Linked DNA regions of Fibrella aestuarina BUZ 2. The protein of the gene in region 2 binds, or shares a complex with, the protein of the main gene of each other region. Links are inferred from orthologs where the notes say so. Each region holds a gene or a part of one and is shown on either strand. Other genes may lie near its edges.

Region 1 (5,325 bases), 5.7 Mb from region 2 along the record:
CTAGCACCTCGCTCATCATCCCGCGCAAGGCCCTGTCGTTGCTGAAAGCGTCGTTGCCGGAAGGGGCCGACGTAAAGGTGGAACTGAGCCAGGCTAACGCGTCTTTTTCGTTTGGCCCGACCCAACTGATCTGCCGCCTGATCGACGAGCGTTTCCCCGATTACGAAAACGCCATTCCGACCAACAACACGAACGTGCTGACGATCGGCCGCGCCGATCTGCTGAACTCGCTGAAGCGGATTATGATCTACGCCAACCGGACGACGCATCAGATTCGGCTGTCGATGAAGGCCAACAGCCTCACGATCTCGGCAGAAGATCTGGACTATTCAAACGAGGCCAATGAAAAACTGCTTTGTGAATACGACGGCGATGAAATGGAAATTGGCTTCAACGCCAAACTGTTGTCGGAGATGCTGAGCAACCTGAGCGCCAAAATGATTTCGCTGGAAATGTCGGCACCGAACCGCGCCGGCCTGATCATCCCCGCTGACAAGGAAGAGGACGAAGAGATTCTGATGCTGGTCATGCCCGTCATGCTGAATACCTACGCATAAGCGAGTTCGCAACGATTAACTAAAAAACCCCGGCTATCGAAAGAGAGCCGGGGCTTTGTGTTTGACAAGTGTTGGCGAGGCGCAGAAACCCCGGAGCCACAGTCTTCAGCCAACTCGGCGTGACAAGAGTGGGGAAGACTCGATAAGCTTCGAGGTGACGCTTCGCCAGACAAGAAAGGAAAGGGTTCAGGAATAGGAAACTGTACGTCTACAAAGATACGGAATAGGATAATGGAAAGAAATAATTGAGTGGAATGACTTATTTGTTAAGTTTATTAAGCGTGTAGCAAATGGTCGTATTCAGCAACTTCTTTCCGGTTTCGGTCTGTAATCGGCCCATCGACAATTCATAGATAAAGCCTTCCTGGAGGTCAGTTATGTCGATCGACACGGTGCGGCGATCGGGCGACAGTCGCACTGCCTGAACCGGCACCGTCGCTTTGTTGATCTGCGGCGAGCCATAATCGCGGTGGTATTTGTACTGATAGCGTTGGAAAGTGTAATTGGCCAGCTCACGGGCTTCGGCCTCGCGTACCGGGAGCGTAAAGTTCAGTTCAAAACCGGTAGCGGTCAGGTGCATGGCGGCAATATCGAGAAACTGCCCGCCTTTAAAACGAACTCGTTGGATACCCTGAGCCCCGGTCCAGCCATGATCGGTTTGACCCAGGTAGAGGCTGCCATCGGGGCCGAAAGCAAGCCGATGGTTGCCTATTCGCTGTCCCCCTTTAGCCAGAAACGGAATACAGGCCCCCTGCGTTTGGCCACCAATCTCTTCCAGCAGCACGCGCAGCAGATGCGGGTAGTCCATTTCCCCAACAAACGTTTGGCCCGCAAACGGCCCGAACTTGCCCCCTGTATTGTCGACAACCGGCTGCGTAGGTGAGTGGGCCATTAGGCTGTGCGGAAACGCAACGGCCTCGTGGGTGCGCAGGCTGTCTAGGGTAGAAACAGGCAAGGTAAGCGGGTCGATTTTAGGGAAATCGCCCTTCCAGACCAGGCTGGTTACGTGCCCGTGAAAAGCACCCGGTTTTACCACATGCAATTTGCTGGTGCCGAGCCAATCGCCTTGATTATCGGTGACTAGAAACCGACCCTGTGCATCGAAGCCCAGTCCGTCCGGCGAGCGGAAGCCCAGCGCATAAGGAATCGTTTGGCCCGTTGGGGTAATCTGCATCACCCAGCCCCGATACGGCACGCAGGCATACATGCGGCCGGGCCTACCCAGCGGGTTAAACGCCCCGCGCAGTTGCTGCCGGATGCCCGCCCCGTTGGAAGCAGTGTTCAGGCCGATGTACAGATTGCCTTTGGCGTCACGTATCGGCCCAAAGGCAAACTCGTGGTAATTGCCCGACATGCCGAATTGATCGGAAACCGTCTCGTAGCGGTCGGCAACCCCGTCGCCATTGGTGTCGATGAGGCGAGTCAGTTCGGGGCGCTGCATCACCAGCAATTCCCGGTTGCTGATGGCCATCACCCCCAGCGGATCGTGGAGCCCTTCGGCAAACACGCGCCACTGTTTGGTCTTGGGCGAATACAGCATCACTTCGCCCCGGTGAAAACAGGCAGCCAGCCGACCATCGGGCAGAAAGGCCAGCCCACCCGTTTCGGCAGACAGACCCACTGGCGTCGGTATCGTCTCGACCTCGTAATAGTCGGTAATGGTGTCGGCGGGGGCCGTGAGCAACGTACCCAGCAGCAGCAACGTGTTCAGCATAAGTTAAGGCAGTTGGGCGGTGGGTAAAACGACACTCGACACCGTGACCGAGCGAACGGTAGGCGGAATGATCAGCCAACCTCGCTCGATGCGCCCCGCCGACGCTTTGTACTGATTGGCCGTGTCGCCTAGCCGAAACCGCAACGCCTGACGGGTTGGACCAATCGTGAACCGGCGCACCAACCCACGCTGTCCGGCTTGCGGTTTGGTCAGTTCGCGGATCGTCACGCCATTGGCCGTGTAAGTAAATTCGGGATATCGATCAAGCAACGTGTAACCGCCGAAACGTACCTGTGCCGGTTTGCCATCAACGTACCAGGGTGTCTGCGTGGTCGAGTCGCGGAAGAACAGATCGCCAACGAGCTTCGTCAGACGCTGCCCTTTGCCGTCCCACTGCTCGGTGTTATCGACGAAACCACCCGCCCAGGCATACCGCAACTGGCAGGTCGTAGCGTCCCAACAATAGGACTGCTGCGGACCGCCACTCAGACCGGGAAGCCCCACGGCAATGGCGGCGGGGCTGGCATCGGGCATGAACGTGCGGTAAACGGCAGGCAGGCGTAGTGCGTAGGGATGCACGGCCGGCGGCCCAGCGGCATGGGCATGGCCCGTATGGGCAGTTGTTTGAGGCAAGTTAGGGTCGCGCTCGATAGGGGGGAGCCGCCGGGGTGCGTTGGTGACGTACAGCATGCCGTACATAATGGAGCCGTGGCCGGGGTACGTGCAGACATACGAGAAATCACCTTCGTCGGGTAGTGTCAGCGATAGCGTGTCGCTGTCGCCGGGTGAGAGCAGCCGCGTGTGCGCCAGTACGTCGGAGAGGGTTGGGACAAACTGACGGGCGGGGCCGGTTTCGCCCATGCCCAGCGCAAACTCCACCACACGGGCGCGGCTATTGGGCTTCGTGACCACCAGGTTATGTGCCATATCGTCGTCGTTCTCGACAATCAGCGTTAGGCGGGTATTCGGGCGCAGCACCAGCCGTTTTTCGCTGAACTGCAAACCGGCCATCGTTTTAATCAAAATCGTGGTGTCGCGCGCCGACTGTGCAGCGGCCAGTCGACCAACCGCCAGTAGTAGTGCTAACCAAAGGAATCGTAGACGCATCGGGTAATGAATAAGCTACTAGTAGAAGCAGAAAAGAAGTCAGGTTTAACCAAACCGGCGGCTGTGTCGGTATGGCTGGGTACGTTGGCCGATGGCCTATATCGCTTTGCCTACCAACTGTTCAACCGCCCGGGTTGGCAACAGGTCGCCCGCCTGCACCTGCTGTTCCAATTGCTGCACCTGCTCGCGTAGTCCCGGTTGTCCAAAAAACTGGCGTTCGATCCGCTGGCGGAGCAACGTTCGGAACCAATCGAGCGCCTGCCGCTGCCGGTGACAGGTACGTTCCGATACGCCATCGCGTTGAGTCGCGGTCATACGTACCTGATGCTGTTCGATGGTGGCCCAGAGGTCGGCGATACCCGCGTTGGTCAGCGCTGAACAGGTTAGCACGGGCGGCTGCCAACCGGTTGGTGTGGGTGGAAACAGATGGAGCGCGTTTTCGTATTCTACGCGGGCACGGCGGGCGGCCGCGGCATTATCCCCATCAGCTTTAGTAATGGCCAGCGCATCGGCCAGTTCCATGATGCCCCGCTTCATACCCTGCAATTCATCGCCGGCACCCGCCAGCATCAGCAGCAGAAAAAAATCGACCATGCCGTGCACCAGCGTTTCTGATTGCCCGACGCCTACCGTTTCGACGAGGATGGTGTCGAAACCGGCGGCTTCGCAGAGGAGCATGGTCTCGCGGGTGCGGTGGGCCACGCCGCCCAGCGAATCGCCAGCGGGCGAGGGGCGGATGTAAGCCTGCGGGTTTACCGAGAGCGTTTCCATGCGTGTTTTGTCGCCCAGAATACTCCCGCCCGACCGTTGGCTCGTAGGGTCGACGGCCAGCACCGCCAATCGCTTACCAATGCCAGTCAGGTACGTTCCGAAGGCTTCGATGAACGTGCTCTTGCCCACGCCCGGTACACCCGTGATACCCACCCGAATGGTATCCGTTGGGGCAAAGGCCAATACCCCTTCCAGGACTGCCTGCGCCAACGCCTGATCGTCGGGGCGATGGCTCTCTACGAGCGTTATGGCCCGGCTCAGGACCAGTCGGTCACCGGCCCGGATACCATCGATATAAAAAGAGGCGGGTTGACGAGGGCGCATGAGCAGTCAATGAACAATGGACAATGCGGTCCGCCGCTGCGGTACGATGAACAACAATGAATTGCGCCTTCCTTGTTCATCGTGCCGCAGCGGCGGACCGCATTGTCCATTGTTCACTTTAGATCGTCGGGCGTGGTGATCTTGATATTTTCGTAGGAACCCTCGATCAGCGTGATCGGGTAGTTGGCAAATTCCAGCACACTGGCGCAGTCGGTAAAATGAGGTTGTTCGGCCACAGCGAAAGCCTGCCGGAACCAGTCGAGCCGGAAGGTCTGGGGCGTTTGAATCAGCCGTACCCGCGCCCGATCGACAGCGGTGTTACGGCCGTCGGCGTCGACAAGGCGTACCGAATCTTTGGCCGGCACGCAGGTCACGGCGCTGCCCCGGTGCGAGGCCGTGGCAAAGCTTTCGGCGATAATGGCGGGCGAGACATAGGGGCGCACGCCGTCGTGTACGGCTACCAGCCCCGCTTTGTCCGCCTCGATAGGAATGCTGGCCAGTCCGTTTCGTACCGACTGGAAGCGCGACGCACCACCGATGACCGTCGTGACGTTGGCCGGGCGAAACCGGCGTTCGGCGCAGAGTGTCTCCCAGATGGGCAGGTCGCGTTCGGGCAGCACGAGCCGGATCGGCATGGTGTCGGAATAAGCCAGAAACTGCTCGATGGTGTGTTGCAGGATGGGCTTACCACGCAACGGCAAAAACTGCTTGGCGATGTCGCTTTTCATGCGGCTGCCACTACCACCCGCCACGATAATGGCGTAGAACTGATCGGTACGTGTCAACGGTGTAAGTCAGGAAAGTCGGTAAGAAAGGAAGTGCTAAGGCTGAAAAGTCGGTAAGAACGGAAGT
Region 2 (7,904 bases):
GCAAGCCTGGTCTGGGGTCAACCTTCAAGCTCTACCTACCGGCTTAGGGTCGCGGCATCGTCCGTACCCAATAAACCATCTGCTTGTCCGTATCGGTGGTTTCGCCAATATCGGGCCAGCTAAAGGTGCTTTGGAGGCGGTCTTCCCGATGGTAACCCCGGCTAAGCCAGAACGCATCGAGTGGCTTGTAACCCGCCGGGCGGAGCGGATGGTCGGCGGGGCGTTGTACGGCACAGAAGCACGTGGTTGGGTACGTGCCGAAGCTGGCCGCGTGCGCCTCTCGTTCATCGAAAAAACGATGCCCTAAACCCATACCCCGGTAGCGAGGCAGCAAAATGCTTTCCCCGAAATAAAAGACCTGGTCAAGGGCGTAGTGGGCTTTCCGAAAAGGTGCCTGCACCTCGGGCGTTTCGTCGAGCAGCGGCAGGCAGGTAGTAGCCCCCACCAGCTCATCACCATCGAAAACGGCAAACAGCAGCGAACGCGCTGAGCGGGCGTAGGTTTCCAGGTACGTTGTTTCGTACGCAATCGAGCCTTCGTAGAGGTACGGAAAGTCACGAAAGACCGTGATCCGCAGCCGCGCCAACGGCTCGAACACCGCCCGAAAACCGGCACCCGTATAACGCCGAAAGGTCAGATCAGCCATGGGGAAAGGAGAATGAATAATGGATAGTGTAGAATGACGGGCGTCGCTAACGAAGCGTTGTCAGGCTAGCGGAGCCATTCTACAGTATCCATTATTCATCCGTTTTAAGCCACCAGCGATTCCCAAAGGGGGAGGTTGTAATACGTGGTAACGCGGGTAATCTTGCCATCGGTCACGTCGAGAAACGAACCGGCAGGCAGTTGGTAGGTCTGGCCGTGGGCTTCGGGCAGATCACCATCGGTTTTCTTATACACCCCGTTGACGACAAACTCACAGGCTACGCGCGAAGGCGCCGCCGGACTCGTCAGAATCACCAGGTCAGTAAGGGTTTCGTCGTAGCAGTCGTCCATATGCTGAAGAAACTGCGTAAAGAGGTCTTTACCGGTACGCGACGAGCCCTGATTGCTGTCATGCCGAACGTCGTCGCTCAGCAGCGCCAGCATAGCCGACCAGTCTTTCCGGTTAAACGCGGCATAATACGCCGCTACGGTATCGTGTGAAGTCATAGAAATATTCCACCGTTCAACGGGCATACAGTGACCATTGGACGGTGGACTTAATTTATTTCACCTCTACGTCGTAAATCTGAACGCGGTTCCAGAGGTGTTTGCAGCTATCCACAAACGCCAGATGGATCGGGTGTTCCTGGTAGATGTCGTGCGTCGCTTCATCGGCGAAGGTCAGCAGCAACGCAAAGTCATAGCTGTGGTCGATAACGGGCCGACGGGTTGCCGCTGCCGTTCCAATTTGTGCGGCCTGAATGGCCTCCACGCCCCGCAATGACTCGAGGCCCGCTTTCAGAGCGGCCCGGTCCTCGTCGGATTCGGGGCGGGCCAGCCAGAAGTAAACAGAATGAATGAACATGAGATGAAACGTGATGAGCAATAAAATGAGGAGGGGTAAGTGGTGAGCGATAAGGTAGTTGACACCTAAGCGTATCGTTCATCATTTACTCCTCATCACTGATTAACTATTTTTTTCAAGTTGTTTTACCAAAGCGGCAAAGTCCTTCGGATAGGGCGATTCGACCGTCAGTTCGTCGCCGTTTAGTTTGGTAAAGGTAAGCGAATGGGCGTGCAGGGCCACCCGCTGAATCAGCGGCTGCTCTTCGGTCTCCTGTTTCAGATTGAAATCGCGCTTGATCTGCGACAGAAAAACGGGTTTACCTCCATAGGTGGTGTCTTGCACGATAGGTGCTTTCAGGCACATCAGGTGCACGCGAATCTGGTGCATCCGGCCCGTGATGGGCATGCATTCCACCAGCGTATTGATCCGGTAGGCCCGCAGCGTGTTGAAGATGGTTTCGGCGACCTTGCCCTTTTCCCGGTCAATCTTCACGTGGGTACCATCGCGGCTCGGGGCGATGGGCAGGTAGACCGAAATATCTTCGAAATTATGGACGCCATTGGTGATGGCATGGTAGCGCTTGGCCACTTCGCGGTGTTCAAACTGCATGGCCAGATGCCGGTAGGCCTCCGGGTGTTTGGCAATCGCCAACGTACCTGAGGTCTCCTTGTCGAGCCGGTGCGCCAGTTGGGCGTCGTCGCTGTACGCTTTAGCCAGCCGCAGAATGCTGACGCCCGCCTTATCGGTCGTGCGTTCGTCGAGCGAGGCTACGTGCGGCGGCTTGTTGATGAGGATATAGTCATCGTCCTCATACAGAATGAGGTCGGCGAAATTCAGTTTCATACCACAAAGGTACGGCGTTTACGCCAGTAACACCCGCCCCGCTTCGCCCCGTCCTCAGTCCGACACACCTGCTTCCATCAGTTCGCTTAGGATCTTCTGGGCAGCGATGGAAATAACGGTGCCGGGGCCAAAGACGCCTTTCACGCCCGCGTCGTAGAGGTACTGGTAATCGGCCGCCGGAATAACGCCCCCGGCAATCACCAGAATGTCGTCGCGGCCAATCGCGCGGAGTTCGTCAATGAGCTGCGGCACCAGCGTTTTATGGCCTGCCGCCAGACTCGACACCCCAACGACGTGCACATCGTTTTCGGCAGCTTGCCGGGCTACTTCGGCTGGTGTCTGAAACAGCGGCCCCATATCCACGTCGAAGCCCAGATCGGCGAAGCTGGTCGCGATGATTTTGGCACCCCGGTCGTGGCCATCCTGTCCCATTTTGGCCACCAGCATCCGGGGGCGGCGTCCTTCCTCCTCGGCAAAGCGGTTGGCCATTTCACGCGCCAGCCGAAAGTTCTCATCGTCGGATACCTCTGCCTGATACACACCCGATACGGCCCGAATGGTTGCCTTGTGCCGCCCGAACACCGCTTCGAGCGCATCCGAAATTTCGCCCAGCGTAGCCCGGTGGCGCGCCGCTTCGATAGCCAAGGCGAGGAGGTTTACCTCACCCCCCGGCCCCCTCTCCTTAAAAGAAGGAGAGGGGGAGAAGTCAGAAGGAACGAACGCCGCTTCCACACTACCAGAGATCCCCCCCTCTCCTTCTTTTAAGGAGAGGGGGCCGGGGGGTGAGGTACTAGCCGCCGCCGTCAGTGCGGCTAGCGCGGCTTGCACCTTGGCCTGATCGCGGGTGGCACGTACCTGGCGCAGGCGCTCGATCTGACTGGTGCGTACGGCTTGGTTGTCAACCTCGAGCAGTTCAATGTTTGTCTCGGTCTGGGCGCGGTATTTATTGACACCCACGATCACGTCGCGGCCACTGTCAATACGGGCCTGCTTGCGGGCGGCGGCTTCTTCGATGCGCAGTTTGGGCAGGCCCGTGTCGATCGCTTTCGTCATGCCGCCCAGTTGTTCTACTTCGTCAATCAGAGCGCTGGCTTTGTCGATCAGTTCCTTCGTGAGGTATTCGACATAATATGAGCCACCCCAGGGGTCAACGGCGCGGGTGACGTCGGTTTCGTGTTGGAGGTAGAGCTGCGTGTTGCGGGCGATACGCGCCGAAAAATCGGTGGGCAAGGCGATGGCTTCATCCAGCGAATTGGTGTGCAGGCTTTGGGTGCCACCCAACACCGCCGCCAGCGCCTCGATGGTTGTGCGGGCTACGTTGTTGAACGGGTCCTGCTCGGTGAGGCTGTAACCCGACGTCTGGCAGTGAGTGCGCAACGCCAGCGACTTGGCATTTTGGGGGCCGAACCCCTGCACGAGTGATGCCCACAACACCCGGCCGGCCCGCATTTTGGCGATCTCCATGAAGTGGTTCACGCCAATACCCCAGAAAAACGACAGGCGTGGCGCAAACTGATCAATGCTCATGCCTGCCGCCAGCCCCGTGCGGATGTATTCAAGGCCATCGGCCAGCGTGTAGGCAAGCTCCAGATGGGCCGGTGCGCCCGCCTCGTGCATGTGGTAACCGCTGATGCTGATGCTGTTGAACTTCGGCATGTGGCGGCTCGTGTACGCAAAAATATCGCCGATAATCCGCATCGACGGCGTGGGCGGGTAGATATAGGTGTTCCGCACCATGAACTCCTTCAGAATGTCGTTCTGGATCGTGCCCGACAGTTTCTCGGGCGAAACGCCCTGCTCTTCGGCCGCTACGATGTAAAACGCCATAATGGGCAACACCGCCCCGTTCATGGTCATCGACACCGACATCTGATCGAGCGGAATCTGGTCGAACAGGATTTTCATGTCCTCGACCGAATCGATGGCAACGCCCGCCTTGCCCACGTCGCCCACCACGCGCGGATGGTCCGAATCGTAGCCCCGGTGCGTGGCCAGGTCAAACGCAACCGACAACCCTTTCTGCCCCGCCGCCAGGTTACGCCGATAGAACGCATTCGACGCTTCGGCAGTGCTGAAACCCGCGTATTGCCGGATAGTCCAGGGTTGGCGCACATACATGCTGGCGTAGGGACCGCGCAGATACGGCGGTATCCCCGCCTGCCAGCCTGCCAGTTCCGACGGGGCATCAGCCTGCGTGAAGCGGGGCTTCAGCCGAATGCCTTCCGCCGTGGTGAAGGGCGGCGCGCTGGCCGGGATAGGCGATGAAACGGGGAAAGACGGTAGGTTGGTGAAGTCAGGGCGCATGGCAGTAGGGCTGATCAGGAAAAACGGGCGGGCAGACCCGCCGATAAGCTAACCCAAAATAACGGCTTTCGGCGCACATTCGTGATGCCGCTCCATCCTGTCGGAACGTACCCGGCCTTACGCACCGCCTGACCCCATTTGGTTGATTTAACCGCTACCTTTAGTGGTTTTTACGCACGGCTTATGGTTACCCACCGCTTTAGAACGTACCTGCTGCTCGGCCAACTCCTTATACCACTGACCAGTTGGGCACAAGATGCGCTTTACCCGCCAATTCCTACCGACTCGACAGGGAGCGGGCAGGCAACGTACCTCGCTACGGATTCGACCGCTGTTACCCAACGGAAACGCCGTCAGCTACTGGGCGGCACCACCGTACTCGCGTTGGGAGCCACCTACGTATACCTGGAAAACAAATGGTGGCGCGAGGGCTACACTCGCTTTCACTTCGACAACGGGCGCGACTTTCGGTACGCCAGTAACGTCGATAAGCTGGGGCACCTATTGGGAGGCGTGTTCACCGCCGACGCCTACTACGCGGGTTTTAGCTGGGCGGGTATGGCCCCGAAGCGCGCCGCCTGGTATGCGGCCGGGGCAGCGGCGTTTGTGCAGCTAAGCATCGAGTTCAAAGACGGGTTCTCACCGCGCTATGGTTTTAGCTGGGCCGACGTAACGGCAGGTACACTGGGCGGATTATGGCCGATGGCGCAACAACAGTCGGCGTTTTTGCGCGACAGTCAGTGGAAGGCGAGCTACTGGCAGCGCACCGACAAGTATTTCGATCATCGGGGTATCAAAACGCAGGCGTTCAGCATCGACGATTACATCAATCAGACTTATTGGTTTTCGTTTTCACCCGAGCACCTGGGCGGCCACCGATTCGAGCGGGTGTGGCCTGACTGGCTACAGCTATCAATTGGCGCTGGCCTTGAGGCCGAAACCTGGAGCATTGGCCGCACCGGCGAAGGCGGCCGCTGGGAATGGTATCTGGCGCCCGACATAGATCTGGTCAAACTAGTCAAGCCGCGGCGACCACTGATGAAGACTGTACTGCATTGCCTGAGCTACATCAAAGTACCAGCTCCGACGCTTCAAATCGGGCCAAAACCACGCTTTTGGTGGATTTATTTTTGAGTGAGATTCTGAGCAATTTGTTTTTTTAACGATAGCGTTAATTACCTATACCTACATCGATTATAGGACTATTCTTACTACAATCTTCGGCTATACCTGCCACACACCGTATATAAAGCCGATTATTTCGGTATGCTTTGTATTTTATTCTGTTTTCGATTAGTTTAGAGGACCGTAAAATAATTAGCCTACGGGCTTCCTCTTGTTTTAACCTAACCATGCGATTCTTATTTCAGATCACCCGGCGGCCTCTGGCTCGTCTGGGGTTACTGATACTAATTTTCGCCACCTGCTGCGTGGCTTCGTCGGTAGCCCAAACCTTTACCCCCGATCAGGCGCATGAAGACATGCTGTACCTGCGGCGGCAGTTGAAAACCTATCATCCCGGCATCGGTTACTACACGCCCGAGGCCCGCATGGAGCAACTTTTCGACTCACTGTACAATCACCTCGATGCGCCCATCGACTACCTGTCGCTGTTCAGGTACGTAGCTCCCTACGTAAGCAGCCTTAAAGACGGGCACACGAACCTCAACCACCGCAACGGCTACCTCAACCGCACCACCCACTATGTGCCGTTCTACATTCGGCAGGTCGATGGCCGGTACTACATCAGCCACAACGCCTCGGAAGATACCACGTTGCGGCGCGGCACCGAACTGCTGTCGATCCAGGGCAAATCGGTGGCCATCATTCACAAGGTACTGATGGATGGCGACCGCTCGGGCTCCGACGGCGATAACCAAAGTGGCCGCGAGCAGTGGAGCCTCACCCAGTTTGCCGATTATTACGCCGCCTGGTACGGCTCCGTCGACACGGTGCAGGTACGTTACCGACTGCCCAACGACACGCTCACGCGCCAAACCCGACTGGCCTGCCCTACGTCGGAACGGTTTCGGAATCTGCTGGCTCAGCGCTACCGCCGCGACTTTGAGCAACAGCCCGACCTGCGCCAGCCTAACCTCAGCGTCCGGCTAGTCGACTCGCTCAGCGGCACCGCCGTGTTGCGTGTGTCGTCGTTTATGAACCCGCGCGGCTTCGATCCGTTCCAATGGCAATTCAAACGGCGCCTCAAAAAAGCATTTCAACAGATTCAGGCTGCCGGGGTCAAGAATTTGGTCGTCGATTTGCAGAACAACGGCGGGGGAGCGGTACTCAACTCAGCGCGGCTGCTGCAATATTGGCTGCCCGAACCGTTTACGGTAATGGAGGGCGAACACATGAAACGGGCGGCCCGCGCCGAAATTGTTACGCGCTGGAATCCGCTGTCGGTGCTGAATTTCAGCATGAATTACAAAGATGACGGCCGGGGCTGGTTTGCCAACCGGGTGGCCCGGAAGCGGTTTCGGCCAGCGGGAAAGCTGGCGTTCCGGGGTAATCTGTACCTGCTGATGAACGGGTCGTCGTTTTCGGCGGCGGCTTCAGTGCTGGCTAAAACGCTCGACGCAGGCCGGGGTACGTTTGTGGGCGAAGCTTGCGGTGGTGCCTATTGGGGCGACTTTGCGGGTCAGTTTAAATACATCACCCTCCCCCACTCGCAGATCCAGGTCCGTTTGCCGCTGAAAAAACTGGTGCATGCCGTCGCAGCTGACCACGCCAACGGTTTCACCATCGAGCCCGATTTCCCGACGTCGCGCTCGTATGACGATTTGCTGCAAAATCGCAACTACACGCTGCATCAGGCCCTTCTGCTCATCAAAGAGGGGGTTTCGGCCGTCCGGGCTACTACCGGCGGCCCCCTGGAAGCGCTTAAATGAGCATAGGGCGTGGGGCTCGGGGCTCGGGGCTCGGGGCATGGAGTAACGACTTGGCTACCCCGCGCACCGAGCCCTATGTCCCACGCTTATTTAAACAAAATCGAAAACGACAGTTTGAACTGATCGTCGGTGGGAACAGCCAGCAGGGTGGGCCGCTCGACGGCATAATCCGTCAGCTTGACAGTGAATTGGCCGTCGAGTTGCCATTGGCCGTTCTGGTCGCGGCGGGTGGCCTGGATGGTCACGGGCTTGGTCACGTTGTGGAACGTCAGCTTGCCGGTAGCCGTCAGTGAACCGTCGGCATTCGTTTTTACGTCCTGGCTCGTGAACGTCACGTTGGGGTATTTGAGGCCGTCGAGCACCTCCACCATGTG

Evidence for each region. Proteins that work in one complex are often made in the same cells at the same time.
Region 1: the proteins of scpA (region 2) and meaB are in contact, whole or in part, in a crystal structure (PDB 8DPB), measured with the Methylorubrum extorquens proteins. The link is inferred for Fibrella aestuarina BUZ 2 from one-to-one orthologs. Residues at the interface, in SOR27001.1 of Methylorubrum extorquens: Glu577, Glu578, Asn579, Asp580, Gly581, Arg582, Arg583, Arg585, His596, Ala604, Ser605, Ala608, Asp609, Gly611, Phe612, Asp613, Val614, Asp615, Ile616, Gly617, Pro618, Leu619, Glu625, Arg628, Gln629, Val631, Glu632, Asn633, Asp634, Glu661; in SOR26638.1 of Methylorubrum extorquens: Arg20, Ala21, Ala24, Arg25, Thr28, Ser32, Arg33, Arg34, His37, Thr98, Gly99, Gly100, Ser101, Ile102, Leu103, Lys106, Thr107, Ala110, Ala113, Ile114, Asp115, Arg116, Ala118, Phe119, Ile120, Arg121, Pro122, Pro124.

The regions. Positions count from the first base shown.
Region 1 is NC_020054.1:6,540,487-6,545,811, reverse strand. The notes cover bases 2,475-5,325. They hold meaB (methylmalonyl Co-A mutase-associated GTPase MeaB), read right to left. Parts: upstream 4,474-5,325; coding sequence 3,475-4,473; downstream 2,475-3,474. Other genes in these bases: FAES_RS27085 (2-C-methyl-D-erythritol 4-phosphate cytidylyltransferase), read right to left, coding at 4,587-5,258; FAES_RS27095 (plastocyanin/azurin family copper-binding protein), read right to left, coding at 2,475-3,378. In the rest of the region: dnaN (DNA polymerase III subunit beta), read left to right, coding at 1-557; FAES_RS27100 (DUF7133 domain-containing protein), read right to left, coding at 817-2,271; more of FAES_RS27095, read right to left, coding at 2,275-2,474. UniProt on the Escherichia coli protein: Binds and hydrolyzes GTP. Likely functions as a G-protein chaperone that assists AdoCbl cofactor delivery to the methylmalonyl-CoA mutase (MCM) ScpA and reactivation of the enzyme during catalysis.
Region 2 is NC_020054.1:835,398-843,301, reverse strand. What follows is about bases 2,015-4,969. They hold scpA (methylmalonyl-CoA mutase), read right to left. Parts: upstream 4,640-4,969; coding sequence 2,390-4,639; downstream 2,015-2,389. Other genes in these bases: FAES_RS03305 (DUF2279 domain-containing protein), read left to right, coding at 4,823-4,969; FAES_RS03315 (RluA family pseudouridine synthase), read right to left, coding at 2,015-2,335. Also shown: FAES_RS03335 (sensor histidine kinase), read left to right, coding at 1-47; FAES_RS03330 (GNAT family N-acetyltransferase), read right to left, coding at 44-646; FAES_RS03325 (ketosteroid isomerase-related protein), read right to left, coding at 751-1,152; FAES_RS03320 (Dabb family protein), read right to left, coding at 1,208-1,510; more of FAES_RS03315, read right to left, coding at 1,613-2,014; more of FAES_RS03305, read left to right, coding at 4,970-5,773; FAES_RS03300 (S41 family peptidase), read left to right, coding at 5,992-7,530; FAES_RS03295 (YceI family protein), read right to left, coding at 7,617-7,904. UniProt on the Escherichia coli protein: Catalyzes the interconversion of succinyl-CoA and methylmalonyl-CoA. Could be part of a pathway that converts succinate to propionate.